4 regions of the Pseudolabrys sp. genome follow, and region 2 is predicted to be linked to each of the others. Evidence: predicted binding sites of a transcription regulator. Region 2 holds the regulator's gene; each other region holds the start of a gene.
The links. Region 2 encodes LexA, which represses DNA repair genes until DNA is damaged. Its sites were predicted from a motif close to TGTTCNNNNTGTGTTCNG; they were not measured.
Positions count from the first base shown of each region.

Region 1: the regulator LexA is predicted to act here: its motif matches at 4,007-4,024, upstream of AB7F10_RS13885 (ribonuclease T2 family protein).
Region 3: the regulator LexA is predicted to act here: its motif matches at 1,824-1,841, upstream of recA (recombinase RecA).
Region 4: the regulator LexA is predicted to act here: its motif matches at 1,370-1,387, upstream of AB7F10_RS15855 (single-stranded DNA-binding protein).

Region 1 is NZ_JBFWPH010000004.1:193,619-201,213, forward strand. It holds gene AB7F10_RS13855 (FAD-dependent monooxygenase) at 1-322, opposite strand, end outside; gene ubiA (4-hydroxybenzoate octaprenyltransferase) at 456-1,388, opposite strand; gene AB7F10_RS13865 (hypothetical protein) at 1,385-1,909, opposite strand; gene AB7F10_RS13870 (16S rRNA (uracil(1498)-N(3))-methyltransferase) at 2,152-2,895, shown strand; gene AB7F10_RS13875 (hypothetical protein) at 2,897-3,145, opposite strand; gene AB7F10_RS13880 (hypothetical protein) at 3,462-3,917, shown strand; gene AB7F10_RS13885 (ribonuclease T2 family protein) at 4,076-4,876, shown strand; gene AB7F10_RS13890 (hypothetical protein) at 5,137-5,460, shown strand; gene AB7F10_RS13895 (23S rRNA (adenine(2030)-N(6))-methyltransferase RlmJ) at 5,542-6,399, shown strand; gene AB7F10_RS13900 (cold-shock protein) at 6,605-6,820, shown strand; gene AB7F10_RS13905 (glutathione S-transferase family protein) at 6,948-7,412, shown strand; gene AB7F10_RS13910 (glutathione S-transferase C-terminal domain-containing protein) at 7,307-7,546, shown strand.
Region 2 is NZ_JBFWPH010000005.1:188,162-195,756, reverse strand. It holds gene AB7F10_RS16435 (glutamine--tRNA ligase/YqeY domain fusion protein) at 1-1,218, shown strand, start outside; gene AB7F10_RS16430 (ComEC/Rec2 family competence protein) at 1,388-3,688, shown strand; gene lexA (transcriptional repressor LexA) at 3,701-4,414, opposite strand; gene AB7F10_RS16420 (molybdopterin molybdotransferase MoeA) at 4,549-5,760, opposite strand; gene moaC (cyclic pyranopterin monophosphate synthase MoaC) at 5,764-6,306, opposite strand; gene trpC (indole-3-glycerol phosphate synthase TrpC) at 6,312-7,112, opposite strand; gene trpD (anthranilate phosphoribosyltransferase) at 7,112-7,595, opposite strand, start outside.
Region 3 is NZ_JBFWPH010000001.1:662,416-670,010, reverse strand. It holds gene recA (recombinase RecA) at 559-1,656, opposite strand; gene AB7F10_RS03220 (response regulator) at 1,982-2,380, shown strand; gene AB7F10_RS03215 (hypothetical protein) at 3,268-3,645, shown strand; gene AB7F10_RS03210 (hypothetical protein) at 3,700-3,864, opposite strand; fluoride riboswitch at 3,887-3,948, shown strand; gene AB7F10_RS03205 (hypothetical protein) at 4,076-4,228, shown strand; gene AB7F10_RS03200 (DUF2231 domain-containing protein) at 4,247-4,693, opposite strand; gene AB7F10_RS03195 (hypothetical protein) at 4,940-5,206, opposite strand; gene AB7F10_RS03190 (hypothetical protein) at 5,549-5,689, shown strand; gene AB7F10_RS03185 (hypothetical protein) at 5,859-6,038, shown strand; gene AB7F10_RS03180 (hypothetical protein) at 6,424-6,600, shown strand; gene AB7F10_RS03175 (DUF6894 family protein) at 6,611-6,889, opposite strand; gene AB7F10_RS03170 (OpgC family protein) at 7,151-7,595, shown strand, end outside.
Region 4 is NZ_JBFWPH010000005.1:71,142-78,736, forward strand. It holds gene ligD (non-homologous end-joining DNA ligase) at 1-450, shown strand, start outside; gene AB7F10_RS15850 (outer membrane protein) at 544-1,224, opposite strand; gene AB7F10_RS15855 (single-stranded DNA-binding protein) at 1,587-2,081, shown strand; gene AB7F10_RS15860 (ATP-binding protein) at 2,107-2,781, shown strand; gene AB7F10_RS15865 (MarC family protein) at 2,834-3,454, opposite strand; gene AB7F10_RS15870 (ABC transporter ATP-binding protein) at 3,663-4,418, shown strand; gene AB7F10_RS15875 (ABC transporter ATP-binding protein) at 4,411-5,130, shown strand; gene AB7F10_RS15880 (ABC transporter substrate-binding protein) at 5,187-6,398, shown strand; gene AB7F10_RS15885 (branched-chain amino acid ABC transporter permease) at 6,476-7,363, shown strand; gene AB7F10_RS15890 (branched-chain amino acid ABC transporter permease) at 7,413-7,595, shown strand, end outside.

The DNA of each region.
Region 1 (7,595 bases), on a different contig from region 2:
GGTCGGAGCGGCGCAGATAGACATAACGGTGCGACAACGCGCGCGAGATGCGCTCGATCGGCACCGTCATGTAGGGGCGGCCGTCGCCGCGCACGAATTCGATCCGCTTGATCGGATAATGCACCGCGTTGAGATCGCCGATCAGCCCCATGCGCTCGGCGACGTCCCAGCCGCTGCCGAAGAAATCCATCATGTAGCCTTCGGCCGAGGGCGCGTCGTTGCGCTCGACAACCGTGGGCTCCCAGCCCATGCGCTTGAGCAAAATGGCGAGTGTCAGGCCGGCAATGCCGCCGCCGGATATCAGCACGGAAGTCGGTTTCATGGTCCCCGGCCGGGTACGGAGGGGCGACTCTAGACCCATCCCTATCTAAATACCGTGAGGCGCATTGTCGCGACGGCCGCAGCCTACGCGGCAAAATCGGATGTTTCGGGGCGGCGGCGTGTCAGCCGCTCAATCACATCCGCGGCAGCGCGACGTCGAGCAGCATCGCGGCGAACAGGATGAGGCCGGCGTCGCGGTTCGACTTGAACAGCCGCAGGCACAGCGCCGGATCGTTGACGTCGATTCGGCGGATCTGCCAGGCGAGATGCAGCGCAAAGATCGTCAGGCCGATGCCGAACACGTTGCCGCCGCCGGCCATCGTTGCGGCGATGCCGATCAGCACGACGGCGAGCAGGTAGAACAGCGTCAGCATCTGCCGGGTGCGCCGCTCGCCGAACAGGATCGCGGTCGACTTGACGCCGATCAGCGCGTCGTCCTCGCGGTCCTGATGCGCATAGATGGTGTCGTAGGCGATCACCCAGCAGATCGCGCCGGCATAAAGAACGAGCGGGGCGAGATCGAGCCGGCCGAGCATCGCCGGCCAGCCCATCAGCGCGCCCCAGGAAAAGGCGAGGCCGAGCACGATCTGCGGCCAGTAGGTGATGCGCTTCATGAAGGGATAGATGACGACGACGCCGAGCGAAGCGAAGCCGCACAAGATCGTGTAGCGGTTGAATTGCAGCAGCACGGCGAGGCCGACCAGCGCCTGCACGCCCATGAAGATCGCGGCCTGCACCGGCGTCACTTGCCCCGACGGAATGGGCCGCGACCGCGTGCGCTCGACCTTGGCGTCGAGGTCGCGATCGACGAGATCGTTCCAGGTGCAGCCGGCGCCGCGCATCGCGAAGGCGCCGATGAAGAACAACAGCACGTACCACGGGCTCGGCAGTTCGCGCGCCTTCATGCCGGCAAGGCCGAGCGACCACCAGCACGGCATCAGCAACAGCCAGGAGCCGATCGGGCGGTCGAGACGGGCGAGGCGGAGATAGGGCCGGGTGGCGGAGGGTGCGAGCGTGTCGACCCAGTTGCCGGTCGCGTCGGCGACCTGTCCGGCCCCGGCGCTCATCGGGCGAGCGGCGAACCGGTCAGCGTGTCGAAGGTGCCGCTGCCCTTTTTGGTGTTGCTGGCGCTGGGAATCGGCGTGACGCCGAGCGCATCGCCGAGCGAGGGGCCGGAGGGCCGCGGGCCCTGCGCCGCGACCTTGCAGACGTTCGAGCGGGTTTCCTGCGACTTCAGGTGCGCGTTCTTCATCTGCTCGATCGCCTGCGGGGGAATGCCGCACCAGACGTTTTTGGTTTCGGCGAATTTCACCACCTTGGCTTCGGCGGCGACGAAGGAATTGAACAGGCCGCAAAGCTCTTTCGGATTTGCCTTGCGCTTGGCGGCCGCCTGAATGGCCTGGCCGCGCTTCTGCGCCACGTCGCGCAGCTTGATGAACTCCTGCACGCAAGGCGGCGGCTGCCCCGGCGGCTGGCTCTGCGACTGGCCCTGTTCGAACGGGTTCGGCGCGGGAGCGCTGCCTTGCGCCAAGACATCGCCGGCGGCCAGCGGCAGCGCGACGAAAGCGAGGAGAATGGTTTTGGTCATGGTGGCGATAATGGCGCTGATCCCGACTGCCTGGTTCGCATGATTATTGGATTTTATCCGTCACGCGCAACCGTCATCGCCCTCCTTGATAGGTCTTCTGGCAGCCGAATGCGACCGCAAAGCGGCGTGCCACGGGCTTTTTTGGCCGCCGCGCGCGACAAATCGATACCGCGATGCACGGTTTTGTGCCATGCGGTCGGCGGTCCCGCTCGCCAGGACGTCCCGCAAGGCCGGAATCCGCGATGGCTCGATACGACTTCCGCACGCCCCGGCTGTATGTCGACGCGACGCTGTCGGCCGCAGCCGAGGTGGTGCTCGACCGCGATGCGGCGAACCACCTCTGCAACGTGCTGCGGCTCTCGCGCGGCGATGCGGTGCTGCTGTTCAACGGCCGCGACGGCGAGTGGCGCGGCGTACTTGCCGAGGCCGGAAAGCGCGCGGCGACGGTGCGGGCCGAGGAGCGGCTGCGTGCGCAGCCGGCGGCCACCGACCTGCATTATCTCTTTGCGCCGCTCAAGCACGCGCGGCTCGATTACGTCGTGCAGAAAGCCGTCGAACTGGGCGTCTCGCGGCTGCAACCGGTGCTGACGCGGCACACCCAGGTGACCCGCATCAATCTCGACCGCATGCGGGCGAACGTCATCGAGGCCGCGCAGCAATGCGGCGTGCTCGCCGTGCCGGAGGTCGCCGAGCCGGCGAGGCTCGATGACGCGGTCGCCGATGTTTCGCGGCTGCTGGTATTCTGCGACGAGGATGCCGGCAGCGCCGATCCGGTCGCGGCGCTGCGCGCGGCGGCCGGCGGCAAGGCGGTGCCGCTCGCGGTGCTGATCGGGCCGGAGGGCGGCTTCGCGGAGGAGGAGCGCGCCATGCTGGTGACGCGCGCCAACAGCGTGCGGCTCGCACTCGGCCCGCGCATCCTGCGCGCCGACACCGCGGCGGTCGCAGCGCTGACGCTGGTTCAGGCGGTGCTGGGAGACTGGACGTGACTCAGGAGCGGTGGCGCCGGTCGAAGCGGCACGCAAAGCCGTAATAGCCGCCGTGACGGCGGTCGGCGCTGGTGGCGACGGGATATTTTCCGTAACGCGCACAATGCTCGATCGCCATGTCGCGCGCCTCTTCCCGGCTGACGGCGGAGGAGATGATCCCTCCGGTATCGTTGCCCGTCAGTCCGGGGCCCGGTCCGGCACATGCCGCCAGCGACAGGCTGGCGGTGACGCACAATGAACGAACCCACATCGCGACTCTCTCCACCCAACTTGTTTCGTTGGACTTATATTTATTTTGTTTGATCGGCTGCCGTAACGCTACGCGACCGCCATAACGCGACGCAACTGTTCGCTACGCGACTGTCACTACACTACGCGGGATTGGCGCCAGACCGGGCACATCAGGAGTGACGAACCGGCCGATACGCTCGTGGTCCGATTCGCGGGCGGATCATGCCAAGGCAGCATGACGATCACGAGTCCGGGCTGGGGCAAAGTTGTGGTCAACGTCTGCGCCGGAAGCGGCGGATATGCTAGGCTGGCGCGTCCCGAACCAGGTGATTGTCATGTCAGGCCTTTTCCGTTGCCTCAGCGTTCTCGCCATTGCCGCGCTGCTGTCGCCGTTCGGCAGCCCCGAGGCGGGCGCCGCCAACTGGCTGGAAAAGGGCATCTGGCTGTCCGGTCCGCGCTACGACGCGGACCTGCCGGCGTGCGAGGCCGCGCTCGGCACCATCGCCTCGCGTTTCGCCGCCAAGGAAGGGCGGTTCTGGAATTCGAACCTCGAGATCCTCGATTTCCAGCGGGTCCGCCAGCTGGCCTTCATGCCCTGGCGCGACGGCGCCATTCCGCGCCGGTTCTGTGCGGCCACCGCGACGGTGAGCGACGGCCGGCGGCACGCGGTCTACTACTCGATCGTCGAGGATGGCGGCGCGATCGGCGCGAGCTGGGGCGTCGAGTGGTGCGTGGTCGGGCTCGACCGCAACTGGGCCTACAATCCGGCCTGCCGGATGGCGCGGCCCTGAGCCGATGGCCGTCATCGCGCGTGGTTCTTAATGAGACCGCGCGAATAACGCGGCGGCGATAACCTTTCCCAACGGGTTTGTTCCTTGATTGTTCTTGATTGGTTCCGGGAGCTTGATTAAGATTGGTTAACGGTTCTGTCGATCAATGGGGTGCGTTCATGCTTCGTCGCGTCGCCGTTAGCATTGTTTTCGTTGGGTTTTTCTCCCTTTTCGCGCAGCTTCTCCCGACCCAGAGTCAGGCGCAGGACCGCCGCCAGAACGCGCCCGGCGCGTTCGATTTTTATGTGCTGGCGCTGTCCTGGTCGCCGTCCTACTGCGCCACCTCGCGGGAGCGGCGCTCCGATGGCAGGGCCGACCCGGTCCAGTGCGGGGCGCGGCCTTACTCCTTCGTCGTCCACGGGCTGTGGCCGCAATACGAAAAGGGCTTCCCGTCCTACTGCCAGGTGCCCGCGCCGCGGCTCAATCGCGGCATCGTCTCGACCATGCTCGACCTGATGCCGAGCCCGCGGCTGGTGTTCCACGAATGGGACCGCCACGGCACCTGTTCGGGCCTTGCCCCGCGCGCCTATTTCGAAACCGTGCGCAAGGCGCGTGCGGTGGTGAAGATCCCCGACCGGTTTCTCGAATTGCCCGACACGCTGACCGTCACCCCGGACGAGGTGCGTGACGCCTTCATCAAGGCCAATGGCGGGCTGGGCGAGGGCGGTGTCGCGGTCAACTGCTCGAGCCGGTATCTGAGCGAAGTGCGCATCTGCATGACCAGGGAGTTCGGCTTCCGCGACTGTCCGGAGATCGTCAAGCGCGCCTGCCGGCGCGACAAGGTGGTGATGCCGCCGGTGCGCGGCGGCGCCAGCAAGGCGGAGGCCGGACCGGACAACGCCGCTGCGGTCACGGCCGGCGACAAGGCGCCGCAAGCCGGTCCGCAAATCAGCCCGCAAGTCAGCGTGAGCGCGAATTAACCCGCTCGCGGGATTGGCGTTCACAGGCCGGTAACGACACCGAATCGCACTTTCGACAAAGGCGCGGGGACTCCGCAATCATCGCAAGGTCCTCGTAACGCAATCCGCCTAGAGCATGATCCCGAAAAGTGGGAACCGGTTTTCGGCTGAGATCATGCTCGATCGAAAGGCTAGGTCTGATTCAACATCGTTGAAGCAGACCTAGCGTCCCGCGCGAACGATCATCTTTTCCGCGGCGGCAATCTGGGTGCGCTTTCCGGATGTGGACTCATTTTGATTTTGCACTGGTGTTCGCCGGGCTCGGCTATATCGGGCTGTGGGCCTTCGCGGCCGGCGACATCGCGCGCCACCTGTCGCCGGGCCTGCAGATCGTTGGCATGGCCGCGGCGGTGGTCGCGCTGGTGCGCGTCGCCATGCTGATCCGCGCCCGCCACGCGAAGCCGAAAGCAGCCGCGCCGGCGCCCGCGCCGCTTCGGCAGTTCCGCCGCAACGGCATCATGCGCCGCGCGCCGAAACGCCGCCCGCCGATCGAGCCGCGCAGCGAATTCGGCCTGCGCAAGCCGACCGCGTGGCCGAAGCGCTGATCGCGGTCTGCGCGACGCGCGGCGGTATGATAGGGAAGTCCCGGCACCATCGAGGGCTTCGCGCACCGTGAACTTTCACCGATGAATTATCGTCACGACTTCCACGCCGGCAGTTTTGCGGATGTGTTCAAGCACGCCGTGTTCTGCCGTATCCTCGATTACCTGCGGCAGAAGCCGGCGGCGTTTCGCGTCATCGACACCCATGCGGGTTCGGGCCTCTACAACCTCGCCGGCGATGAAGCGACCCGCGGCGGCGAGTGGCAGGACGGCATCGGCCGCGTGATGGCGGCGACATTCTCCGCCGAGGCGGCCGCGTTGCTCGCGCCTTATCTCGACGTCATCGGCGCGCTCAACGCGCCGGGCAAGCTGCGCACCTATCCCGGCTCGCCGGCGCTGGCGCGCGCCTGGCTGCGTCCGCAGGACCGGCTGATCGCCTGCGAGCTTGAGGAGATCGCCGCCCGGTCGCTCGCCTATCACCTGCGCGGCGATAATCGCATCAAGTGCCTCGCGATCGACGGCTGGACCGGGTGGACGGCCTATATTCCGCCGGTCGAGCGGCGCGGCATCGTGCTGGTCGATCCGGCCTTCGAGCAGGAGGGCGAGTATCGCCGGCTGGCCCACGAGTTCGCCGCCGCGCTCAAAAAGTGGGCAACCGGCATTCATGCGATCTGGTACCCGATCAAGGGCCGGCCGGAGCCGGACGCGCTGGCGAAAAGCATCCGCAAGCTCGGCCCGGCGAAGATTTTACGCGCCGAACTGACGGTCTCGACCCTCGCCGACCCCAGCCGGCTCAACGGTTCGGGGCTGATCATCGCCAACCCGCCGTGGACGCTGGAGCGCGATCTGTCAGTCATGCTGCCGGAATTGCTGCGCGTGCTGCGCCGCGACGACAAGGCGGCGTTCCGGGTCGACTGGCTCGCCGGCGAACGCGCGACCTGACATCCGGGCTTTTTGGCCGCTTTCCAGCCGTTGCATGTTGGTCTAGCGTTTGGGGACTGGCAGTGACGTTCCGCCTCCCGGTGGGGGGCCGGCGGAGTGACTGAGGCCGGTTTCGGCCGACGCTTTCCCCGAATGTGAATGTCAGAGCCTGGCCGTCTTCCGTGGGGGCAGACGGCCGAGCAATGCGGGGAGAGGAGTTTTCCCGATGGCACAGACTGGGACTGTGAAGTTCTTCAATAGCGAGCGTGGATACGGCTTCGTAAAACCTGACGACGGCGGCCGCGACGTGTTCGTGCACATCACGGCGGTCGAGCAGGCCGGCCTCAAGTCGCTGAACGAGGGGCAACGCCTGAGCTTCGACGTCGAACCCGACAAGAAAGGAAAAGGGCCGAAGGCCGTCAATCTTGTCGTGACCGGCTGACGCAAGCGCGGCTCGCGCCGCACCGAACCGTCGACAATCCGGACTGGACTTTCCGGCTGCGGATGAAAGCCTCATCCGCTTCACGATCCGATATTTTCCGTCCGGCTTTTCGTCCCGCAACAGCATCATGATGATCCTGCGTTCCGCTCCGCCGTCGCCCTTCGCGCGCAAGGTGCGCATGGCGATTCTCATGCTCGGTCTCGCCGACCGGGTCGAGATCAAGCCGGTCGATCTCAACGATCCGGCCGACCCGCTGCGCCGGGAGAATCCGCTCGGCAAGATTCCGGCGCTGGTGCTGGACGACGGCACGACGTTCTACGACTCGCGCGTCATCGTCGAATATCTCGATCACCTCGCCGGCGGCGACAAACTGTTCCCGCGCGATCCGGCCGCGCGTTTCGCGCAGTTGCGATTGCAGGCGCTGTGCGACGGCCTGCTCGATGCCGGCGTGCTGATCGTCTACGAAGGCCGCTACCGTCGGCGGAGATGCATGTGCAGAGCTGGATCGATCGTCAGGCCGGCAAGATCGCGCGCGGCCTTGCCGCGCTCGAGCAGGAGCCGCCGCCGGTCGCGCCGACGATCGGACAGGTGACGCTCGCCTGCGTGCTCGGCTATTACGACCTGCGGCTCGGCGGTGCATGGCGTAAGGATCATCCGCGCCTCGTCGCCTGGCTCGATGAATTCGCCGCCGCGGTGCCGGCCTTCGCCGCGACCAAGCCGGAGTGACGCTGCAGCAAAACAAAAAGCCCCGGACGCGAAGTCCGGGGCTTTTGCC
Region 2 (7,595 bases):
GCCGAGGAAAACCTCGACCTGTTCCGCCGCATGCGCGCCGGCGAATATCCGAACGGCGCGCGCGTGCTGCGCGCCAAGATCGACATGGCGTCGGGCAACATCAACCTGCGCGATCCGGTGCTGTATCGCATCCTGCACGCGAAGCATCCGCGCACCGGCGACAAGTGGTGCATCTATCCGAGCTACGATTATGCGCACGGTCAGTCGGACGCGATCGAAGGCATCACGCATTCGATCTGCACGCTGGAATTCGAGGATCACCGTCCGCTCTATGAGTGGCTGCTCGACAATCTTCCGGTGCCGTCGAACCCGCGGCAGTACGAATTCGCGCGTCTCAATCTCGGCTACACGGTGCTGTCGAAGCGCGTGCTCACCATGCTGGTGCGCGACGGCCATGTGAAGGGCTGGGACGATCCGCGCATGCCGACGCTCGCCGGCTTGCGCCGCCGTGGCGTGCCGCCGGAGGCGATCCGCGATTTCATCAAGCGCATCGGCGTCGCGAAAGCGAACAGCGTCGTCGATGTCGGCATGCTCGAGTTCTCGATCCGCGAGGCGTTGAAGTCGGCGCCGCGCCGCATCGGCGTGCTGCGTCCGTTGAAGCTCGTGATCGAGAATTATCCGGAAGGACAGACCGAGCAGTTGCCGGCCGCCAACCACCCGGACGACCCCGCAGCCGGCACGCGCATGGTCACCTTCGGCCGCGAGCTTTGGATCGAGCGCGACGACTTCATGGAAAATCCGCCGAAGAAATTCTTCCGTCTCGCGCCGGGCGCGGAGGTGCGGCTGCGCTACGCTTACTTCGTCACCTGCCGCGAGGTCGTCAAGAACGCGGCGGGCGAGGTGATCGAACTGCGCTGCACCTACGACCCCGCGACCAAGGGCGGCGACGCGCCGGATGGCCGCAAGGTGAAGGGCACCATTCACTGGCTGTCGGCGAAGGACGCCGTGCAGGCGGAGGTGCGGCTCTACAATCCGCTGTTCAAGTCGCCGGACCCGCCGGGCGGCGAGAACTTCGCCGCCGACCTCAATCCGGAGTCGCTCGAGATTGTCGCGGACGCTCGCGTCGAACCGGCGCTCGCGACCGCGAACAACACCGCGCCGGTGCAGTTCGAGCGGCTCGGCTATTTCTGCCGCGACGTCGATGCGACCCGCGAGAAGCCGGTGTTCAACCGCACCATCGGCCTGCGCGACAGTTGGGCCAAAGAGCGCACAACGTAACGCGCGGCTTTCCTCCGTCGTCATGCTCCGCGAAGGCGGGGCATCCAGTAATCACCGTAGACGGTTGTATTTACTGGATCGCCCGGTCAAGCCGGGCGATGACAGGTGAGGATGCCCATGTAAACTGTCCCCCGGACCGGCCCAAGTTTTGGGTTGCCTGGGGACTGGGATGGCGCCGGGGGACAGGGTGCGCGACGGCGCGCGCGCGAAAGCACGCGCGCTCGCCGCAGGCGTGGACGCCGCACGACGGCGTGCCGGCGGCGCTTTGCCTGCCGGGCTTCTGCTTGCGTTGCAGCGATGGCGCGAAGTGCTGGCGCAGTATCTCGCGGCGGAATTCGCGCCGGGCCGCCTGGTGCCGTGGATGCCGGTCGCCTTCGGCATCGGCATCATCGGCTATTTTACCGCGCCGCGTGAGCCGCTGTGGCCGGCAACCGCGGCTCTCGCTGTCGTGCTCGCCTTCGCTGCGTTCCTCGTGCGTCGGCGGTTCATCGCGTTTGCGGGCGCGCTGACGGCGGCTGCGATCGCCACCGGGTTTGCCGTTGCGACAATCAAGACCGCGCTGATCGCGCATCCGGTGCTCGACTATCCTGTCTTCGGCGCTGCGGTCACCGGCTTCGTCGAAATCCGCGAGGAGCGGGCGCGCAGCGATCGTATCGTCGTGCGCGTCGCGTCGATGAGCGGTGAGCGGCTGCGCGTCAAGCCGGAGCGCGTGCGCGTTGCAGTCCGCAAGGGTCATGCGCCGGCGGTTGGCGATTACGTGAGCTTCAAGGCGCGTCTCACGCCGCCGTTGCAGCCATTGCGTCCCGGCGGCTACGACTTCGCGCGCGACATGTATTTCCAGCGCATCGGCGCTTCGGGTTATGTGCTGGGGGCCATCGCGACACAGCCGGCACCGGGCGCGCGCGGTTTCTGGCTGTCCTATCGCAGCGCGATCGAAATGATGCGCGAGACGATCGACGATCGCATTCGCGCCGTGCTGCCCGGCGACACCGGCTCGATTGCCTCGGCGCTCATTACCGGCAAACGCGACGCGATCACGCAACCCGTCAACGACGCGATGTATGTGTCGAGCCTCGCGCATGTTCTGTCGATCTCCGGCTACCACATGGCGGTGGTCGCCGGCATCGTGTTCTTCGTGATCCGTGCCGGCTTTGCACTGAGCGCTGCCGCCGCGACCCGCCATCCAATCAAGAAATGGGCGGCGGCCGCCGCGCTGGTTGCCGCGACGTTCTATCTGCTGCTGTCGGGCGCGGAGGTCGCGACGCAGCGCTCCTACATCATGGTCGCGATCGTGCTGATCGGCGTGATGGCCGACCGGCCGGCGCTGACGTTCCGCACGCTCGCGGTCGCCGCCTGTGCGGTGATGCTGCTGACGCCCGAGGCCGTGGTGCATCCGAGCTTCCAGATGTCGTTTGCCGCGACGCTCGCGCTCATCGCCGCTTACCGCAATGGGCTGCCGTGGCGTGCCGACGCCGACACGTCGGCCGGCGCGCGCCTCGCGCTGTGGGGCGGACGCGAGATTGCCGGGCTGGTGATCGCCTCGCTGGTGGCGGGCCTCGCCACCACGCCTTACGCGGCGTTCCATTTCCATCGCCTCGCGCCCTATGGCGTGCTGGCGAACCTCGCCGCCATGCCGGTCGTCTCGGCCTGGGTGATGCCGATGGGTATCCTCGGCACGCTGGCGATGCCGTTCGGCTTCGACGGCCTGTTCTGGCCGCTGATGGGTGCCGGCATCGACTGGATGGTGACGGTCGCCCTGTGGGTCGCGGCGTTGCCGGGCGCGGTGGGGCACATCCACGCCTTCGGCATCGGGCCGTTGCTGCTGGCGACCGCCGGGCTGCTGCTGATCGCCATGCTGCGGACACCGCTGCGCTGGAGCGGGGCGGGACTCGCGCTTCTGGCCTGCCTCTGGGTTTACGTCACGCCGAAACCGGATCTGCTGGTGTCGGCCGACGGGCAAACGGCGGCACTCCGGCAGGCCGACGGCCGGCTCGCCGTTCTCCACGCCGGCCGTGACAATTTCGCCTTGCGCGACTGGCTCGCCGCCGACGGCGATAGCCGGACCGTCAAGGACGACACCCTGAAGGCGGGTGTCCGCTGCGATCCTGTCGGCTGCACCGGTCCTTTCGCGAACGGCAGGGTCGCCGCATTCAGCGAGACAATCGAGGCGCTTGCGGAGGATTGTTCACGTGCCGCAGTGATCGTGACGCCGCGCGAGGCTCCTGCGACATGCAAGGGCATGCTGATCGACCGTGGTGTCTGGCGAGCCCACGGCGCCAGTGCGTTGCGCTGGACCTCCGCTGGCAAGGGGAGCGCCGCCATCGTCGAATGGGCGCGCCCGGCGGGCGAGGCGCGGCCCTGGAGCGGCCTGCGGGTGCAGGCGACCGCAACTGCGCCGTCGCCGGCGAAGCGGCGGCCGGCGCAGCGCGATGCCACGCCGCCGGACGGCGCGCGCGAGGCCGACGATTAGGCTGGAACGGTCTCAGTAGCGCCGGAACAGGCCGACAAGCCGGCCCTGAATGCGGACCCGGTTCGGCGGCAGGATACGCACCTCATAGGCGCTGTTGGCCGGCTCGAGTGCGATGGAGGCGCCGCGGCGGCGGAACCGCTTGAGGGTGGCTTCCTCGTCGTCGATCAGCGCCACCACGATGTCGCCGGTGTCGGCGGCGTCGCTGCGGCGGATCAGGGCGATATCGCCGTCGAGAATGCCGGCCTCGATCATCGAGTCGCCGCGCACTTCGAGGGCGAAATGCTCGCCGGTCGAGAGGAGGTCCGGCGGCACGTTGATGGTGTGGCTGCGGGTCTGGATCGCCTCGATCGGCGTGCCGGCGGCGATGCGGCCCATGACGGGCACGGCAATCGGGTGCCCGGCGCTGCCGCCGTCATCGTCGGCGGCCACCGCACGGACGCGGCCGAGGTCGCCCTCGATGACACTCGGCGTGAAGCCGCGGCTGCGCCCGGAGCCAAGCCCATGGGCGACCGAATCGGGCAGCTTGATCACTTCGATGGCGCGGGCGCGGTTGGGCAGGCGGCGGATGAAGCCGCGCTCCTCCAGCGCCGTAATCAGCCGGTGGATGCCGGATTTCGACCGCAGATCGAGCGCGTCCTTCATCTCGTCGAACGAGGGGGGGACGCCGGTTTCCGTCAGCCTCTCGTGCAGGAAACGCAGAAGCTCGAACTGTTTGCGGGTCAGCATGGATTTCCTCGGATTTCCCCAGTTCCGGCCCCGCGCATCCCACGCATCGGCCAGAAACAAATCATGAACGGACACTATCCGTTCCAGTTGTGTTCCGCAACCGATTAATTTGAAGTGAACAATGCGAACGGCCGCTAAAGGCCGAACTTAAGGATGACGCAGGGCGAGCCGGCCTTCGCCGCCGGCGCACGCACCTCGCGAATCAACAGGCAGTCCGCCACGGCCAGTGGCGCCATCAGCGAGCTGTCCTGGTTCGCCAGCGGCGTCGCGACCGGGACGCCATCCGGGCCTTCGCTCAGCGTCGCGCGCAGGTAGTCGGCGCGTTCGTCGTTCTCCGGCATGTCGCGGCCGAGCACCGCCGCTTGCGGGGCATGGATGACGTCGCGGCGGCCGGCGAGGCGGCGCATCAGCGGCACCAGGAACAGGAACGAGCACACGTAGGACGACACCGGATTGCCCGGCACGCCGAGCACCTGCATGGGGCCGAGCTTGCCGTGCATCATCGGGCGGCCGGGGCGCAGTGCGACGCGCCAGAACGACAGGTCCATGCCCTCGGCGGTCAGCGCCTTCTGGACGAGGTCGTGCTCGCCGACCGATGCGCCGCCGGAGGTGAGCAGGATATCGGCGCCGGCGTCGCGGGCGCGACGGATCGCGGCGCCGATGGCGTCGAGGCTGTCCCGCGCGATGCCGAGTTCGATTGCCTCGCAGCCTTCGGAGCGCACCAGCGCGGCGAGCGCAAAGCCATTCGAATAGACGATCTCGCCGGGCTTCGGCGCCTGGCCGGGCGGCACCAGTTCGTCGCCAGTGCCGAGCACGGCGACCTTCGGCCGGCGCACCACCTTCACCGCCGGATAGTTCATCGCGGCGGCGAGCATCAGGTCGCGGTCGGTGAGGCGGCGGCCCTTGGCGAGCAGGACGTCACCTTCGCGGAAGTCGATCGCGGCAGGGCGGACATGGCGGCCGGTCTTGATGGCGAGCTTGATCAGAACCTTGTCGCCGTCGCGGCCGGTGTCTTCCTGAATGACGACGGTATTGCTGCCCGCCGGCATCACGCCGCCGGTGAAGATGCGCGCGGCTTGGCCCGGACCGACGTGGCCTGCGAACGGGTGGCCGGCGGCGACTTCGCCAATCACGTCAAGCGTGACCGGCGCCTGCGCGATATCCGCGCCGCGCACGGCATAGCCGTCCATCGCGGAAAGCGCCGCCGGCGGCTGGGTTCGTTTGGCGACGAGATCCTGCGCCAGTACGCAGCCGAGCGCATCCGACAGCGGAACGTCATGCGCGGGCAGCGGCGCGGCGTCCGCGAGAACCTGTTTCAGCGCCTCTGCGACCGGCATCAGCGCCATCGTTTAGCCCTTCGCGCGGTAATGGCCGGACTTGTAGTGTCCAGACTTGCCGCCGAGCTTTTCGATCAGGCGGATGCCCTCGATCCGCATGCCGCGCTCGACCGCCTTGACCATGTCGTAGATCGTCAGACACGCGACCGACACCGCGGTCAGTGCCTCCATCTCGACGCCGGTCGGGCCTTTCACCTTCACGGTCGCACGCACGGTCAGGCCGGTGAATCTGCGGTCCGGCGCGATCTCGACGGTGACCTTGGACAGCGCCAGCGGGTGGCAAAGCGGGATCAGCTCATGCGTCCGCTTGGCCGCCATGATGCCGGCAAGCCGCGCCGCGCCGAGCACGTCGCCTTTCTTGGCGTTGCCCTTGAGCACCAGCGAGAGCGTCGGCTTCGCCATCGTGACGCGGCCTTCCGCGACCGCGACGCGCTCGGTCGGCGATTTGGCGGAGACGTCGACCATGTGGGCTTCGCCGGTCGCGCCGATATGGGTCAGGCGCTGTCGCGCCGGGCGCTTCGAGGTTTTCCTGGTCGCCCGCTTTGCCACCGGCATCGGCCTCACGGTGCCGCGCGGGTGAGGATGGCGCGGATCGCCGCCGTCACGTCCGGCTGGCGCATCAGGCTTTCGCCGATCAGGAAAGTCGACATGCCGACCCTGGCGAGCCGGGCGAGGTCGGCCGGGGTGTTGATGCCGCTTTCGCCGACGGCGATGCGGTCGCGCGGGATTTTCGGCGCCAGCCGCTCGCTGGTTTCGAGCGCCGTGACGAAAGTCCGCAGATTGCGGTTGTTGACGCCGATCAGCGGCGATTTCAGGCGCATGGCCCGCTCAAGTTCAACTTCATCATGAACTTCAATAAGCGCGTCCATGCCATATTCGAACGCTGTGCTTTCGATCTCGGCAGCCGCGGCGTCATCGAGCGAGGCCATGATGATCAGGATGCAATCCGCCCCCAGCGCCCGGGATTCGACCACCTGATAGGGCTCGTAGATGAAATCCTTGCGCAGCGCCGGCAGCGCTGTGGCGTTGCGCGCCGCGCCGAGGAATTCAGGCTTGCCCTGGAATGACGGCGCGTCCGTCAGCACCGAGAGACAGGTCGCGCCGCCGGCCTCGTAAGCCTTCGCGAGCGTCGGCGGATCGAAATCGGCCCGGATCAGGCCTTTGGAGGGGCTTGCCTTCTTGATCTCCGCGATCAGCGCATAGTCGCCGGCCGAAACCTTCTTCTCGATCGCCTTGGCGAAACCGCGCGGCGGTGCGGCGGTTTTGGCGTCACGCTCGAGAGCGCCGAGCGGGCGAACGCGCTTGGCCGCCGCGATTTCCTCGCGCTTGTAAGCTTCGATCTTGGTGAGAATGTCCGACATCAGGCGTCCTGCACCGGCTCTTTGGCGTTCGAAACCGCGATCAGGCGGTCGAGCCGGCCTTCGGCTTCGCCTGAATCGACCGCCTTTGCGGCAAGCACCATGCCGTCATTCAAATCCTTCGCCTTGCCGGCAATGATCAGCGCCGCGGCGGCATTGAACAGCGCGATGTCGCGCAGCGCGGTCTTCTTGCCCTTGAGCACGTCGAACAGCGCGCGGGCATTGGTGTCGGCGTCCGCGCCGCGCAGCTTGTCGGCGGTGACGCGGGGCAGGCCGACGTCCTCCGGCGCAATCTCGAAGCTGCGGATCTTGCCGTTCTCGAGCGCGCAGACGCTGGTCGTTCCGGTCGTGGTGATCTCGTCGAGCCCGTCGGACCCATGCACGACCCAGACCGCTTCCGAGCCGAGGTTCTTCAGCACCTGCGCCATCGGCTCGATCCACTGTTTGGAGAATGCGCCGGTCATCTGCCGCTTGACGCTTGCCGGG
Region 3 (7,595 bases), on a different contig from region 2:
GCCAGCCCCGGAAAATCAGGCAAGCGCCAGCAAATTCAGGCAAGCCTCCAAAAACCCGGGATTGCCGCACAGCCGGCGCCCAAAACGCATCTCGCCCCCGTCCTCGGTGGCGGCCGCGTTATGCAGCCGGGTGCCGACGGGGGCGATACGCGCGACAGAACCGGAATGGCGCGGCGATCGGATGGTCGATCGTCAGGCTCCCGCTTGGATCGCGATCAGGCATGGGGCGCTGGCGCAACTCCAATGGCTGACGATCACTCGGATACGACACACAACAACACGCACGAACACGCACGCTACGTTCCAGCCGATAAAGCCTCCGCTCGCGGCACCCCGTTCAGACACTCAAGCTGCGACACCGGGGCTACTCAACACGGGCGCCGCTTCGCGGGGCAATATCGACAGGCAACGCTCACACACCACACGCAACACACTCAGCGATCGAGCCATCTCCGGTTCAGTGGCAAAACATCAAAGGCAAAAAGGAGGGCAGCCGGCCCCGGGGACAAGGGGACTGGGGCGAAGCCGGCTGCCGGAAGACGATGAGGCTTCCGGCGGTTAGGCCTCCGCCGCCTCGTCGTCGTCATCTTCGTCGGGGTCTTCGCCGGCCAGGATCGCTTCGGCAATCAGGCCGGCGTTCTGGCGCACCGCCGCCTCGATCTTGGCGGCAAGGTCGGGATTGTCCTTGAGGAACGTCTTGGCGTTTTCGCGGCCCTGCCCGATGCGCTGGCTGTCGCAGGAGAACCAGGCGCCCGACTTCTCGACCACGCCGGCCTTGACGCCGAGGTCGATCAACTCGCCGAGCTTGGACACGCCTTCGCCATACATGATGTCGAACTCGACCTGCTTGAACGGCGGCGCGAGCTTGTTCTTGACGACCTTGACGCGGGTCTGGTTGCCGATCACCTCGTCGCGGTCCTTGATCGCGCCGATGCGGCGAATGTCGAGGCGGACCGAGGCGTAGAATTTCAGCGCGTTGCCGCCCGAGGTGGTTTCCGGCGAGCCGTACATCACGCCGATCTTCATGCGGATCTGGTTGATGAAGATCACCATGGTGCGCGAGCGCGAGATCGAAGACGTGAGCTTGCGCAGCGCCTGGCTCATCAGGCGCGCCTGCGAGCCGGGCTGCACGTCGCCCATCTCGCCTTCGAGTTCGGAGCGCGGCACGAGAGCCGCGACCGAGTCGACCACCAGCACGTCGATCGCGCCGGAGCGCACCAGCGTGTCGGCGATCTCGAGCGCCTGCTCGCCCGCGTCGGGCTGCGAGATCAGGAGGTCGTCGACATTGACGCCGAGCTTACGGGCATAGATCGGGTCGAGCGCGTGTTCGGCGTCGACGAAGGCGCAGATGCCGCCCTTCTTCTGGGCTTCCGCGATGGTGTGCAGCGCCAGCGTCGTCTTGCCGGAGGATTCCGGACCGTAGATTTCGACCACCCGGCCGCGCGGCAGGCCGCCGATGCCGAGCGCGATGTCGAGGCCGAGCGAGCCGGTCGAGATCGCCTCGATATCCATCGCCTTGTCGTTCTTGCCGAGCCGCATCACCGAGCCCTTGCCGAACTGGCGTTCGATCTGGGACAGGGCGGCCGTCAGCGCCTTCGACTTGTCGGCTTTTTCCATCGGACTTCCATCAACAACACGAAGCGCAGGCTGGCTCATCGGTGGCTCCCTATATGCCCTCAGATTCGACACCCCGACAACGCGCCCCCCGCCTTATCCAAGCCATTGTGCGCATTTGATTTTGCGCCCTGGCCGAACCGTGGAGCATCCCCGCCGGGTCAGCCGGCCCCCGCCGACTGAGGAACCATCGTACACTATTTGTTCTCCGTTCGCAATATGTTCTTCCCCAGAATTTGGTGCTGGCCTGTTTCGACCCCTAGTGGCCTAGTTTGATTTTTGGAGTGGCCTACTTCGGTTTTTGTACTCACTTATGAACCATTAGCTTCTGCGCTGCGTTTACTCCCCGACATATGGGGGGATCGCCGTGGAAGTTGTTTCGATTCTATACGTGGAAGACGAGGTTCTCCTTCAGGGCGAAATCGAAGCGGCGCTTCAAGAGGCGGGCTTCACCGTCGCAACAGCAACGCTCGGTAAGCAAGCCCTCGCAATGCTGGACGCACCGGAAGCCAACTATCGGGCATTGGTCACGGACATCCATCTAGGCCCTGGACCGATCACGGGGTGGGATGTGGCGAGACATGCCCGCGAACTGCACCCAGAATTGCCGGTTGTTTATGTAACCGGTCACGGCGCAGATGAATGGGCGGCTCAAGGTGTCCCCAACAGCGTGTTAGTGACAAAGCCGTTTGCGCCGGCCCAAGTGGTGACTGCGGTATCGCAGCTTATCAACCAAGCGACCTCCGCGCCGCCTGCCCCTGAGTAGGCCGCCCCAATCGGCGGGTATTGGCCTGTTTCGACCCTAGTGGCCTGATATACGGAAAAGATCAGCGAACGTTGGGTCTTGTATTATTCAGAATAGACACCATTTATATAATGTACTTGAGAAATCCTTTTCAGGTATTTGAGGAAAAATACTATGACGAATATTTCGGTCAATACCGATGAAACCAAGAAGACCCCCGTCGAGGGCGCTCCCGCCAAGCCGGCCGAGCAGAACCCGGGCAATCAGTCGAAGCCTTCCGAGCAGCAAAAGTAAGTCGTCGTCCGACTTCGTAGACCCCAGCTTGGAAGCAGGGAGCCCGGCATATTGCCGGGCTTTTCTTGCACTCGACCGCTGGGAAAACGAAGGCGGTACGGCCCGAAGGGACAATCAATGAAAAATCATAAGGCCGCGGCGACTTATTTCGTTCCGCCACAATGGGCGGTCGCCACACTCGCCGTCGTTGTGATGTTTATGGCGATGTACGCTTTTCGCCTGGACTGGACAGCGCTCGCGCCAAGCTACCCATGAGACATCACGCTCAGTTTGGGCTGACCGTGAATGAGAGCGGCTAACGCATAGCCAGCTCGGAGGCCGCCCTAACCGGCGGCCTCTTTCATTTCAGATGCGCCCATCCAGCGCTTTTTAGGCTCGTTCATGAAGGCGGAGCCATAATTTTTGTATTGCGAAACTACCAATTTTTTTTGCCGCTTTGTGAAATGGCACTGTCCATTGTGCGAAATATGCAGTTTTCACGATACGTTCTGACGTCCCCCCGCTGATGGGTCTCCAATTTTCAAATGGCCCCGGCGCAAGCGCACCCTTACACTTTCGGCGCGAGCAACAAGCAAAACCAGAACAAGCAAACGGGACATGGGGAGGATCGAATCATGATGCGCATCGCAGCGCTGGCACTGACACTGACCGCCGCACTGACCCTGGGCGGCTGCTTCGAGGGACCGAAAGGCGACGCCGGCCCGGCCGGTCCTGCAGGCCCGAAAGGCGATGCGGGTCCGAAGGGCGAAGCCGGTCCCGCGGGAGCGAAGGGCGAGCCTGGTCCGGCCGGCCCGAAGGGCGACAAGGGTGACAAGGGCGATGCCGGTGCGCCGTTCTATGTGGTGCGCGGCTCGGGCAACCTTGTCTGCGCGCAGGGCGGCCAGATCATCGCGCTGACCTGCAACGGCGCGCCCGGCACCATGTCGTCCGAAGGCGGCAAGGATGTCGGCCAGTGCGGCGCGGCCGCGGGCGTCGCGGTCTGCTCGCGCTGACGCCTGCGCGACTTGGAACAGCGAAGGCCGCCCTCGCCGGCGGCCTTTGTCATTTCAGCGCCGGCCGCGCAGCGTCAGCATCGCCATCGCGCCGGCGATGATCGTCAGCACGGCGAGACCGCCGAGCTGCTGCGAAGAGGCGTCGCCGAACAGAACCGCCAGCCACACACCCGCCAGCAAGGCCAGCGTAATGGGGCCTATAAAACGAGACTGGCTCATGCGCCGCACTCCCGCTACACTCGAGACCGATGGGGATGGGGTCCCCCGATAACCGCCGGTCCGGCTGATGACTCCTACCAATGCGCTTGGCGCAGGTAGGAGCTATGGCGGTGCAAGAACAATTTCTCGTCAAAGGTCTGTCGGATCGTCGTCGCGAATTCGGCCGTGTGTGCGCCCGCCGCGCACTACACTGTACAACTGCGTGACTGCGATGGTCCCCCGCCTGCCGCCCGATATATGGTTTGCGATCGCCGCCGCCATCGCCGTGCTGCTGTTCGGCATGGCGGAACCCGCCGGCGTGCTGGTCGCGGCTTATGTCGCGATGTGCGGCTACATCGCCTTCAAAGTTTTCGGCCGCGAGTAGACCCGGACGACATCGGCGTCACAGATCGGCGACGCCAACGCGATGGCGATAGACCATCTCCCATCCCTTCCAGCCGGTGAACAGCAGGATCAGCACCACGATCAGCGACAGCACGATGCCGCTCGGGATCACCGCGGCCGCGCCGTGTTCGTAGCGCGTGAACCAGTTGCAGAGTTCGATCAGCACGGCGACGATATTGCCGCCGGCATGCCACCACACGTCGCGTAGCGCACGGATTTGGCGGTCGCCGAACAGGTCGATCAACCCCATCGCCGCCGCCAGCGCGCCCATCACCAGGCCGGCGCCGAGCAGCCAGAGCGAGGCGGTGACCCATAGCGGGTTGCCAGAATACCAGTAGCCGAGGTCGGCCGCGAAGGTGCCGACGAAGAAAGCGACGGGAAACGGAATCAACATCGGATGAATCGGATGGCCGGCAATGCTGGCCGTGCTGCGCGGATTGGCCATTGGATTGTCCTAACTTGACCCGCCCCTGCTATGATTGATGTGAGATTCCATCATGGAAACGCGCGGCAGCGCGCTGCGGTTCCGCCGGCGGTGCAGCGGACGCTGCATTTGGGAATCGCGCGCTGCGCTTCGCAACCGATTGTCGCGGGAGCGTTTTCAAGCGAAGTGGAGCCCGGATCGCGTCAAAAGACGCGACAAAGCAAAACTAGAAACCCCGGCTTCGATTCCATCGAAGCCGGAAAGGCCCTAGCAGGTCCGCTTCGCCGCCGCGCCGCGCAACATCGCGGCGGTATGCATGAAGTCGCGGCAGCGGCAGATCTCGGCCTGCGGCTCGCCCTCGCCGTTCTGCACCGAGAGGCGGGCCGGCTTGCCGCTGCGGGCGAGATCCTGCACCTGCGCCAGCGCCACCCGCATCGCCATGTCGTCGGAGAAGTAAGGGCCCGACTGCTGCGGCCCCTGTTCGACGATCCAGCCGCCATGGGCCGGCCGTACAGCCACCACGGTGCAGTCCATTCCCATTCCTCCGACCCTTGAGGCCGCCCGGTCACGGGCGTCCTGTGTCGTGCCGGCCGTCGCAGCGGTGCGCGACGGTCCGGACTTCGTCCCGAATTTCGTTACGATATGTGCCATTAAAATATGAGATAAGTCTTAACCACCGGTCGACCAAAGGCCGAAACGGCCCGAAGCCACCTTGTTTGAGCCGTTATTCCGCCGGATTGGGCATGCACGGCTACCGCACCGGCTCGTGGGGGCCGGCCCCGTTAAGCACGCGGATTTACTGCGTTCCGAGCCTGCGATGGGCGGGCCCCGGTTTCAGCGCGTAAGGTCGCCGGCATGTCAGGAAGGGTGGCACCGATGGCTGATTGTTGGGTCCGGCTGGGCTTTGCCCTGACCGCAATCGTTCTGCTCACCGCCGCATTCTATCAGGTCAACACACCCCCGGCTGTCGGTATCGAAACCGCGGCGATCGGCGTGACGCAGCCCGCCAGGCGGTAAGCGCGCTCCGCGATCTTTTCCGCGGCTTTCCACGCAAGATTCGTTCGGTCCGGCCGCGCTTTGCAGCCATTTCTTGCAATTTGAAAATTTTATTTTGCGTACATATATTTTATACTTGAAATAAACCCGCGTGTTCTATAGCTGCTCGCGTATTAGGAGCAAGGGTTCGATGCGCGACGCCCAATATTTCATGGACAAGGCCGACGATTGCCTGCGGCTCGTGCGCCAGGCGCGCGAGGCTGCCGATCAGCTCGAAGCGATGGCCAGCGAATTCTGGGCGAAGGCGGTCGAGATCGACACCGAACGCGACCGCAAGGTCAAGAAGTCCGCGCTGTCGCGCGGCAAGTAAAGGCGTCGAGTAACCGCTGCAAATAAAGGCCGCAAGTAAAGGCCGCCAGTAACGGCGTGAAGTAACGGCGTGAAGTAACGGACGCGAGTAACGCCGCTCGCTCCGATGAAATTCTGCCGGCGCATTCTCGCAAGCCGCCGTCGTAACAAGTCGTAGTACCCCGTCACCGCCACGCGCGGCCCGCGTGGCCGCCGCGAAGCGGGGCGTTTGCGGCGTCGCGTACCAGCCGCCCTCGCCCCGACCGTCCCGCCTGCACCATGCGCGGATGCATGGCAGATATTTCAAATTACAACTTTTTAAACTTGAAATATTAACCGGCGCGGATCATGGTCGATACACAACCGATCCCGCGGATTTTCGTCCGCGTGCAACCGAGAGCCGAACCGTGACGAAGTCTTCCCTGACGGAACTGGCCGAAGAATGCCGAAGTCTCGTGCAGACCGCGCGCGAAACGGCGAGCCGCCTCGAATTCGTTGCCGATGAGCTTGCGGCCCGCGCCGCCTGGATCGACGAGGCGAACCCCGCCGCACCGCGCAAGCGCGCCTGCGGCGACGACAGCTAATACGATCGTTCTAGTTCTGCGGGCCGGCCGGCAGCGTGTCGCGCGCCGGCAACGGCTTCGGCGTCAGGTCGAACGCCATATGCAGCACCGGCGCGCCCCGCGCGTCGACCGCGGTCACCGTCCAGTCCGGCCACGACCCGTGCATGCCGCTTTCCAGTTGCGCCGCCTTCATGTCACGGATCTGGCGCACCGCCTCGCGGCGCAGCGCGCCGAATCCGGTCAGATCGACCCCTTGCGTGTCGCTGAACGTCCGCCGTCCGTCGCTGAAATGGAAATAGAACTTCGGCACGGGTCAGTCTCGCCTCACGCACATCGTTGCCTGGCGCACACGTCGCCACGCACGTCGTCACTGACGTACATCGTCCGCGACCAGCCGCCGCTCCGGTCCCGCCCTCGACCTGACCCTTGCAAGCGTCTGCGTCGATATCGTGACAAGTCTAACACGAGGCTTGCGCGGCTCGTCAAAACGCGAATGATTGTCATTCCAGAGGCTCGAACCGGCGGGGTTTGCCGGCATAATCTCGACGCCGACAGACTGAGGCCACCGATTATGCCGCGTGAACCGAATGCCGTCGATTTCTGGCGCGGCTTCGCACTCATTACAATTTTCATCAATCACATTCCGGGGCTTTATTACGCGCGCTTCACCCACGGCAATGTGTCGCTGTCGGATTCCGCCGACCTGTTCGTGTTTCTCGCCGGCTGGTCGGTGCGGCTCCTGTCCGGCGTCGGCGAGCGCCGGATGCCGACCCGCGACCTGATGCTACGGCTGACCGGCCGGGCGCTGGAGCTTTACGCCGCCCAGGTGCTGATCACGATGATCGCGATCGCCCTGCTGGCGGCGAGTGCGCTCGAATTCGCCAATCCGCTGCTGCTCGAATGGCACAACGCGGCCGCGGTGTTTCACGATCCGGTCCCGACCCATATCGGGCTTGCCGCGCTGACCCATCAGCTCGGCTATTTCGACATCCTGCCGCTCTATGTCGTGCTGATGC
Region 4 (7,595 bases), 120 kb from region 2:
GTTAAAGCATCACTTCAGTTAAAGGGAATGCTGGAAGAGATTGATTTAACGAGTTTTTCGATGTCAACCGGCGGCAAGGGCATCCATGTGATCGTGCCGCTTTCGCGCGGTCACTCCTGGGACGCACACCGCGAATTCGCCGAGGCGATGGCCAGGCATCTGGCCGCGCAGGAGCCGGATCGCTTCGTCGCGACGATGTCGAAGGCGAAACGGCGGGGCAAAATCTTCATCGACTATCTGCGCAACACGCGCGGCGCCTCGGCGATCGCGCCTTATTCGACGCGGGCGCGGCCCGGCGCGCATGTGGCCTTTCCGGTGTCGTGGCCGGCGGTGAGCAAGCTGAAGGACGCGCAGCCGGCGGCGGTGAGCGACGCGGCGGCGAAGGTGGCGCGGATGAAGGAGCCGTGGCCCGGCTATTTCAAATTGCGTCAGAAGCTGCCGACGCTGTAGCTGCGAACGCTGCGCACAAAAAAAAGAGGCCGGCGCGAGGCCGGCCTCAATCCTGTCATCCGGCGCGCCGCATCAGCCGCCGGACGTCATGTGTCAGAACCGATAGTTCAGGCCGACGCGAACGATGTTCATCTTGATGTCGACATCGGTGTCGGTGGTGCAGACGCCGGACGAGCAGGTGGCGCTGCCGAGATCGGCGTAGAGGTATTCGAGCTTGGCCGACCAGTTGCCCATGAAGGCGTATTCGACGCCGAGACCGACGGTCCAGCCGAACTGGGTGTTGGAGTCGCTCGCGCCCGTCGCGGTGGTCAGCTTGGCATTGGCGAAGGCGCCGCCGCCGGTGATGTAGGGCATCCAGCGATCCCAGGCATAGCCGATGCGGCCGCGGACGGTGCCAAACCAATCGCTCTTGGTTTCGCAGCCCGGAGCGGCGGCGCAGATGCCGGTGCCGGTGGCGGTGTCCTTGATCCAGGCGGCGTCGAAGTCGCCTTCAAGGCCCCAGACCCACGCGCCGGTCTGATAGTTGAAGCCGACGGTGCCGCCGAGCAGGCCGCCCTTCGGCTTGGTGCTCGCGGAGCCGGACGTGCCGCTCCAGTCGGCATCGCCCCAAGCGTAGCCGCCATTGAGACCGATGTAGAAGCCGGTCCAGCTAAAGAGCGGCGCGACATAGACCGGCGCCTTGTAAGCGGGGCGCGGCAGGTCGGCGGCGAACGACGGGCTTGCCATCGCGAGCGCCAGACCGGCGGCGGCCGCCAGTTGGTAGAAACGCTTCATGTGAGTGACCTCCTGATGGTTTTTCGGCCGAAAACGCACACTGGAGGCGTGTCTATATCTTGTGGATGATTCGAGCTGTGACCGGAAAGCCACATTGACATCCAAAGTTTTGATCTAAGTGCTTGATTACTTTATCTGATTCGTATAGAACAAACAAAGAACCAATTGAGATATGGTTAACAAAATGAATCCGGGCGGAAATTCCATCGTGGAAAAGCGCCGGCAGGCGGCCCGGGCAGGCGCGGCGAGACTAGGGTGACGCCGGGTCCAGCCGGGCCCCGCGGACGATGGCGGCACAGGCAAGTGATCCGACGCCGGGACACACCATATCGGTACGCAAAGACACAACATCGGAGAGCATCATGGCTGGTAGCGTGAACAAAGTGATCCTGATCGGCAATCTCGGCGCGGACCCGGAAATCCGCCGCACCCAGGACGGCCGTCCCGTCGCCAATCTGCGCGTCGCGACATCGGAAAGCTGGCGCGACAAGAACACCGGCGAGCGCCGCGAGAAGACCGAATGGCATCGCGTCGTGATCTTCAACGAAGGCCTGTGCAAGATCGTCGAGCAGTATCTGAAGAAGGGCTCGAAGATTTATCTCGAGGGCGCGCTGCAGACGCGCAAATGGACCGACAAGGACGGCAACGAGAAGTACACCACCGAAGTGGTGCTGCAGGGCTTCAACTCCTCGCTGACCATGCTCGACGGCCGCGGTGGCGGCGGCAGTTCGTCCTCCGACAGCGGCGATGATTTCGGCGCGTCGGGCTCCGGCATGGGCGGCGGTGGTGGCGGACGCCGGCAGCCGGCGATGGCCGGCGGCAAGCGCGATGACATGGACGACGAGATTCCGTTCTGACCCGTCCGACGGCGATCCATGACTCATGACCGCTGCGATCTCCTGGAGCGGCGGCAAGGACGGCTGGCTCGCGCTGCTGCGCGCGCGGGCGGCGGGCCTCGACGTGCGCTACGCCCTCACGATGCTCGACGACAGCGGCGCGCGGTCGCGCTCGCATGCGCTGCCGCCCGATCTTCTCGCGCGGCAGGCCGGCGCGCTCGGCCTCGAACCCGTCACCGCGCGGGCGTCATGGCAGACCTATGAAGCCGGTCTGATCGCCGCGCTGCGCGATCTCGCGGGGCGCGGCGTCACCGCCGTGGTATTCGGCGACATCGACATCGCCGACCACCGCGCCTTCGAGGAGAAAGTCTGCGCCGCGGCGGGACTGACCGCGGTGCTGCCGCTGTGGCGGCAGGACCGGATCGCGCTGGTCGCGGAGATGTTCGCGCGCGGCCTCGAGGCCATCGTGGTGACGACCGACGACCGTTTCCTCGATGCGCGTTATTGCGGCCAGCGCTTCGATCGCGCGTTTGTCGCCGACCTGCCGGCGGGCGTCGATGCCTGCGGCGAGAACGGCGAGTTCCATACTTTCGTCACCGGCGGCGAGGGCTTTGCCGCGTCGCTGCCGGTCATGCAGGCGCCGAGCTACGCGCATGCCGTGAATGCTGCCGGCGCGCCGGCCGGCTATCATGTTACGCCGCTGCGCATCGAAGCCACCTGAGCGCGCAGGCGCGACCGGAACCTGTGTGATATTGGTTTAGCTCGAAAATGCTCTAGCCCATCACCGCGCGCACGCCATCAACGACGAACTGCACGGCGAGCGCGGCGAGCAGCACGCCAAGCAGGCGCGACAGCACCGTGTTGGCGGTGATGCCGAGCCATTTGCTGATTTTCGCCGCACCGGCAAAGACGGCAAGGCAGGCGAGGATCACGATCGCCACCACGGCGAGCAGGATCGCAAGATGCGCCACGCCGTCGCCGCGTCCGGCGAGCAGGACGGTCGCGGTAATGGCGCCGGGCCCGGCCATCAGCGGAATGGCCAGCGGGAAGGCGGCGATGTTGCGGACATGCTCGTCGATCGCCTGTTCGGCGGTCGTGGTCTGACGCGCGGTGCGCACGCCGAACACCATCTCCGACGCGATCGAAAACAGCAGCAGCCCGCCGGCGATGCGGAACGCGGGCAGCGTGATCGACAGCGTGCGCAGGAGCCAGTCGCCGATCAGCGCGCTGCCGGCCAGGATCGCCGCCGCGATCAGACAGGCGCGCAGCGCCACCTGACGCCGCGACCGCTCCGGCAGCCCGTGGGTGACGGCGAGGAAGGTCGGCACCAGGCCGAGCGGATCGACCACGACGGCGAGCGTGACCAGCGCCGCGACGGCAAATTCAATCAGCATGGGATCGGCGTGGATCACCGCATTCTCCGTTCCCCTTCATCGCCGCCCCTTGGGTCCGGCCCCGTCAGGGTAGCAGGGAACCGCAGGGAGGAGGGTTTCATGCTGTGCGCCGGTTGCGCCGAAAGCAGCAGACCGTGCGGCTTTTTTTGTCTGGACGCCTCCGCGAAAACATGGCGAAAATGGCATCTGTGGGGAGATACTTGTTATTATGAGTGAGGATGTCGTTCTCGCGACCGAAGATCTGACAAAGGAATTCGCAGGTTTTGTCGCGGTCAACGGTGTGAATCTGCAGGTCAGGCGCGGCACGATCCACGCGTTGATTGGCCCCAACGGGGCCGGCAAGACCACCTGTTTCAATCTTCTGACCAAGTTCCTGGCGCCGAGCCGGGGACGCATCGTTTTCAACGGTCAGGACATCACCGCGCTGGCGCCGGCCGATGTCGCAAGGCTCGGCATCGTGCGCTCGTTCCAGATATCGGCGGTGTTTCCGCATCTGACGGTGCTGGAGAACGTGCGGATCGCGCTGCAGCGCCAGCGCGGCACCTCGTTCGATTTCTGGCGCTCGCGCCGCGTGCTCGATACCTTCAACGACCGTGCGATGGAACTGATCGCCGACGTCGGCTTGAGCGACTTTGCCGGCGTCGCAGCGGTCGAACTGCCATACGGCCGCAAGCGGGCGCTCGAAATCGCGACCACGCTGGCGCTCGACCCGGAGATGCTGCTGCTCGACGAGCCGACGGCCGGTATGGGCCACGAGGATATCGACCGCATCGCCGCGCTCATCAAGCGCGTGTCGGCCGACCGCACCGTGCTGATGGTCGAGCACAATCTCGACGTGGTGTCCGACCTTTCCGACACCATCACCGTGCTGACGCGCGGCTCGGTGCTCGCCGAAGGCAATTACGACACGGTGTCGAACAACCCGGACGTGCGCGAAGCCTATATGGGGGTCGGCCATGCTTGACCCGCAGCGCAACGCCTTGCTCGCGGTCGAGAAGCTCGAAGCGTGGTACGGCGAGTCGCACATTCTCCACGGCGTCGACCTCGAGGTGTTTCCCGGCGAGGTGGTGACGCTGCTCGGCCGCAACGGCGCCGGCAAGACGACGACGCTGAAGTCCGTGATGGGCATCGTCGGCCATCGCACCGGCTCGGTGCGTTTCGAAGGGCAGGAGACGATCCGTCTGCCCTCGAACGCCATCGCGCGCGCCGGCATCGCGCTGTGCCCGGAAGAACGCGGCATCTTTGCGAGCCTCGACGTGCAGGAGAACCTGCTGCTGCCGCCGGAGGTGAAGCCGGGCGGCCTCACGCTCGACCAGATCTTCGAACTGTTCCCGAATTTGCGCGAGCGGCTCGGCTCCAGCCAGGGCACCAAACTGTCGGGCGGCGAGCAGCAAATGCTCGCGATCGGCCGCATCCTGCGCACCGGCGCGCGGCTGCTGCTGCTCGACGAGCCGACCGAAGGGCTTGCGCCGGTCATCATCCAGCAGATCGGCAAGACCATTCGCGCATTGAAGGAAAAGGGCTTTACGATCCTGCTGGTCGAGCAGAATTTCCGTTTTGCCTCGACCGTGGCCGACCGCTACTACATCATGGAGCACGGCAAGGTCGTGCACCGGTTCGCCAACGCGGAACTCGACGCCAATCTCGGCACGCTGCACGAGTATCTCGGGGTGTGACCGCGATTTCGTTCAAGTCGACAAGCACGTCATAACAAGAAGGAGGAGTACGCATCATGATGAAACGTCTGTTGGGCTACACCGCGCTCGCCGTCGCACTGTCGTGCGGCACCGCGCTGGCGCAGACCACGGTGAAGATCGGCGTGTTGAGCGACATGTCGGGCCTCTATGCCGACCTCGGCGGAGCGGGCTCGACGGCCGCCGCCAAGCTCGCGGCCGACGACTTCATGAAGACCCACAAGGACATCAAGGTCGAGTTCGTCACCGGCGACCACCAGAACAAGCCGGACGTCGGCTCGCAGATCGCCAACCAGTGGTTCGATCGCGAAGGCGTCGACATGATCGTCGACGTGCCGAACTCGGGCGTCGCGCTCGCGGTATCGGGCGTCGCGGCGAGCAAGAACAAGGTGTTCATCGGCTCGGGGCCTGCGTCCTCGGACCTGACCGGGGCGAAGTGCAACGCCAACACGGTGCACTGGACCTATGACACCTGGATGCTGGCGAACGGCACCGGCAAGGCGATCGTGAAGACCGGCGGCGACACCTGGTTCTTCCTGACCTCGGACTACGCCTTCGGTCACGCGCTCGAGCGCGATACCGCGGCGGTGGTCGAGAAGAACGGCGGCAAGGTGGTCGGCAAGGTGCGCCACCCGCTCAACACCAGCGACTTCTCCTCGTTCCTCCTGCAGGCGCAGGCGTCGAAGGCCAAGGTCATCGGCCTTGCCAATGCAGGCGGCGACACTATCAACTCGATCAAGCAGGCGGCCGAATTCGGCATCGTGAAGGGCGGACAGAGCCTCGCGGGTCTTCTGGTCTTCTCGACCGACGTCGCCTCGCTGGGTCTGCCGGTTGCGCAGGGCCTCGTCCTGACCGGCACCTGGTACTGGGACCAGACCGACGCCAACCGCGCCTGGACCAAGCGCTGGCAGGCCGAACGCAACGCCTCGGGCAAGATCCCGACGATGGTTCAGGCCGGCGTCTATGCCGGCACGCTGCACTACCTGAAGGCCGTCGCCGCGCTCAAGAGCGCGAAGGACGGCAAGGCGGTCGTCGCCGAAATGAAGAAGCTGCCGACCGACGATCCGCTGTTCGGCAAGGGCACCATCCGCGCCGACGGCCGCAAGCTGCACAACGCCTATCTGTACGAAGTGAAGAAGCCCTCGGAGTCGAAGGGCCCCGGCGACTTCTACAAGGTGCGCGCCACCATCCCGGCCGACGAAGCCTTCCGTCCGCTCAAGGACGGCGGCTGCTCGCTGGTCAAGGGTTGATGCAATCGTGACAACCGGGAGCGGGCGGCGACGCCCGCTCCCTGCTTGCGCGGCGAGATCTTGCGCGGAGAGAGAGCGTGTTCGAGATTTTCGGCATCCCATCGCAGGCGCTGTTCGGGCAGTTGTTGATCGGCCTGATCAACGGCTCGTTCTATGCTCTGCTCAGTCTCGGCCTTGCCGTCATCTTCGGCATGCTCAACATCATCAATTTCGCCCACGGCGCCCAGTACATGCTCGGCGCCTTCACGGCGTTTTTCCTGCTGCAATATGCCGGCCTCAATTACTGGTTCGCGCTGATCGTCGCGCCGATCGTGATCGGCTTCGTCGGCGTCGTCATCGAGCGGCTGTTCCTGCAGTGGCTCTACAAGCTCGACCATCTTTACGGGCTGCTGCTGACCTTCGGCCTCGCGCTCATCATCGAAGGCACGTTCCGCAACTTCTTCGGCTCGTCGGGCCTGCCGTACCGGGTGCCGGACGCGCTGCAGGGCGGGCGGAACCTCGGCTTCATGTTCCTGCCGAATTACCGGGCCTGGGTGGTGGCGTTCTCGCTCGTCATCTGTCTCGGCACTTGGTTCCTGATCGAGCGCACCAAGCTCGGCTCTTATTTGCGCGCGGCGACGGAAAACCCGACGCTGGTGCGCGCCTTCGGCATCAACGTGCCGCGCATGATCACGCTGACCTACGGCTTCGGCGTCGGCCTCGCCGCGCTCGCCGGCGTGATGGCGGCGCCGATCTACAACGTGTCGCCGCAGATGGGCGCCGAGCTCATCATCGTGGTGTTCGCGGTCGTCGTGATCGGCGGCATGGGCTCGATCATGGGCGCGATCGTGACCGGCTTCGGCCTCGGCGTGATCGAGGGGCTGACCAAGGTGTTCTTCCCGGAAGCCTCGAACACCGTCATCTTCGTCATCATGGCGATCGTGTTGCTGGTCCGCCCGGCCGGCCTGTTCGGACGGAGAGCCTGAGATGGCCGTAAACACCATGTCCGGCGCGGCGGCCTCGGGCGGCGGCGTGATGCGCACCGAAATGCACAGGAGCGAGATCGTCGCGTTTCTCGCGATGCTTGCCGTCTTCATCGTCGCGCCGTTTTTCGTCTACCCGCTGTTTCTGATGCAGGTGCTCTGCTTCGCGATCTTCGCCTGCGCCTTCAACCTGCTGATCGGCTATGTCGGCCTGCTGTCGTTCGGCCACGCGCTC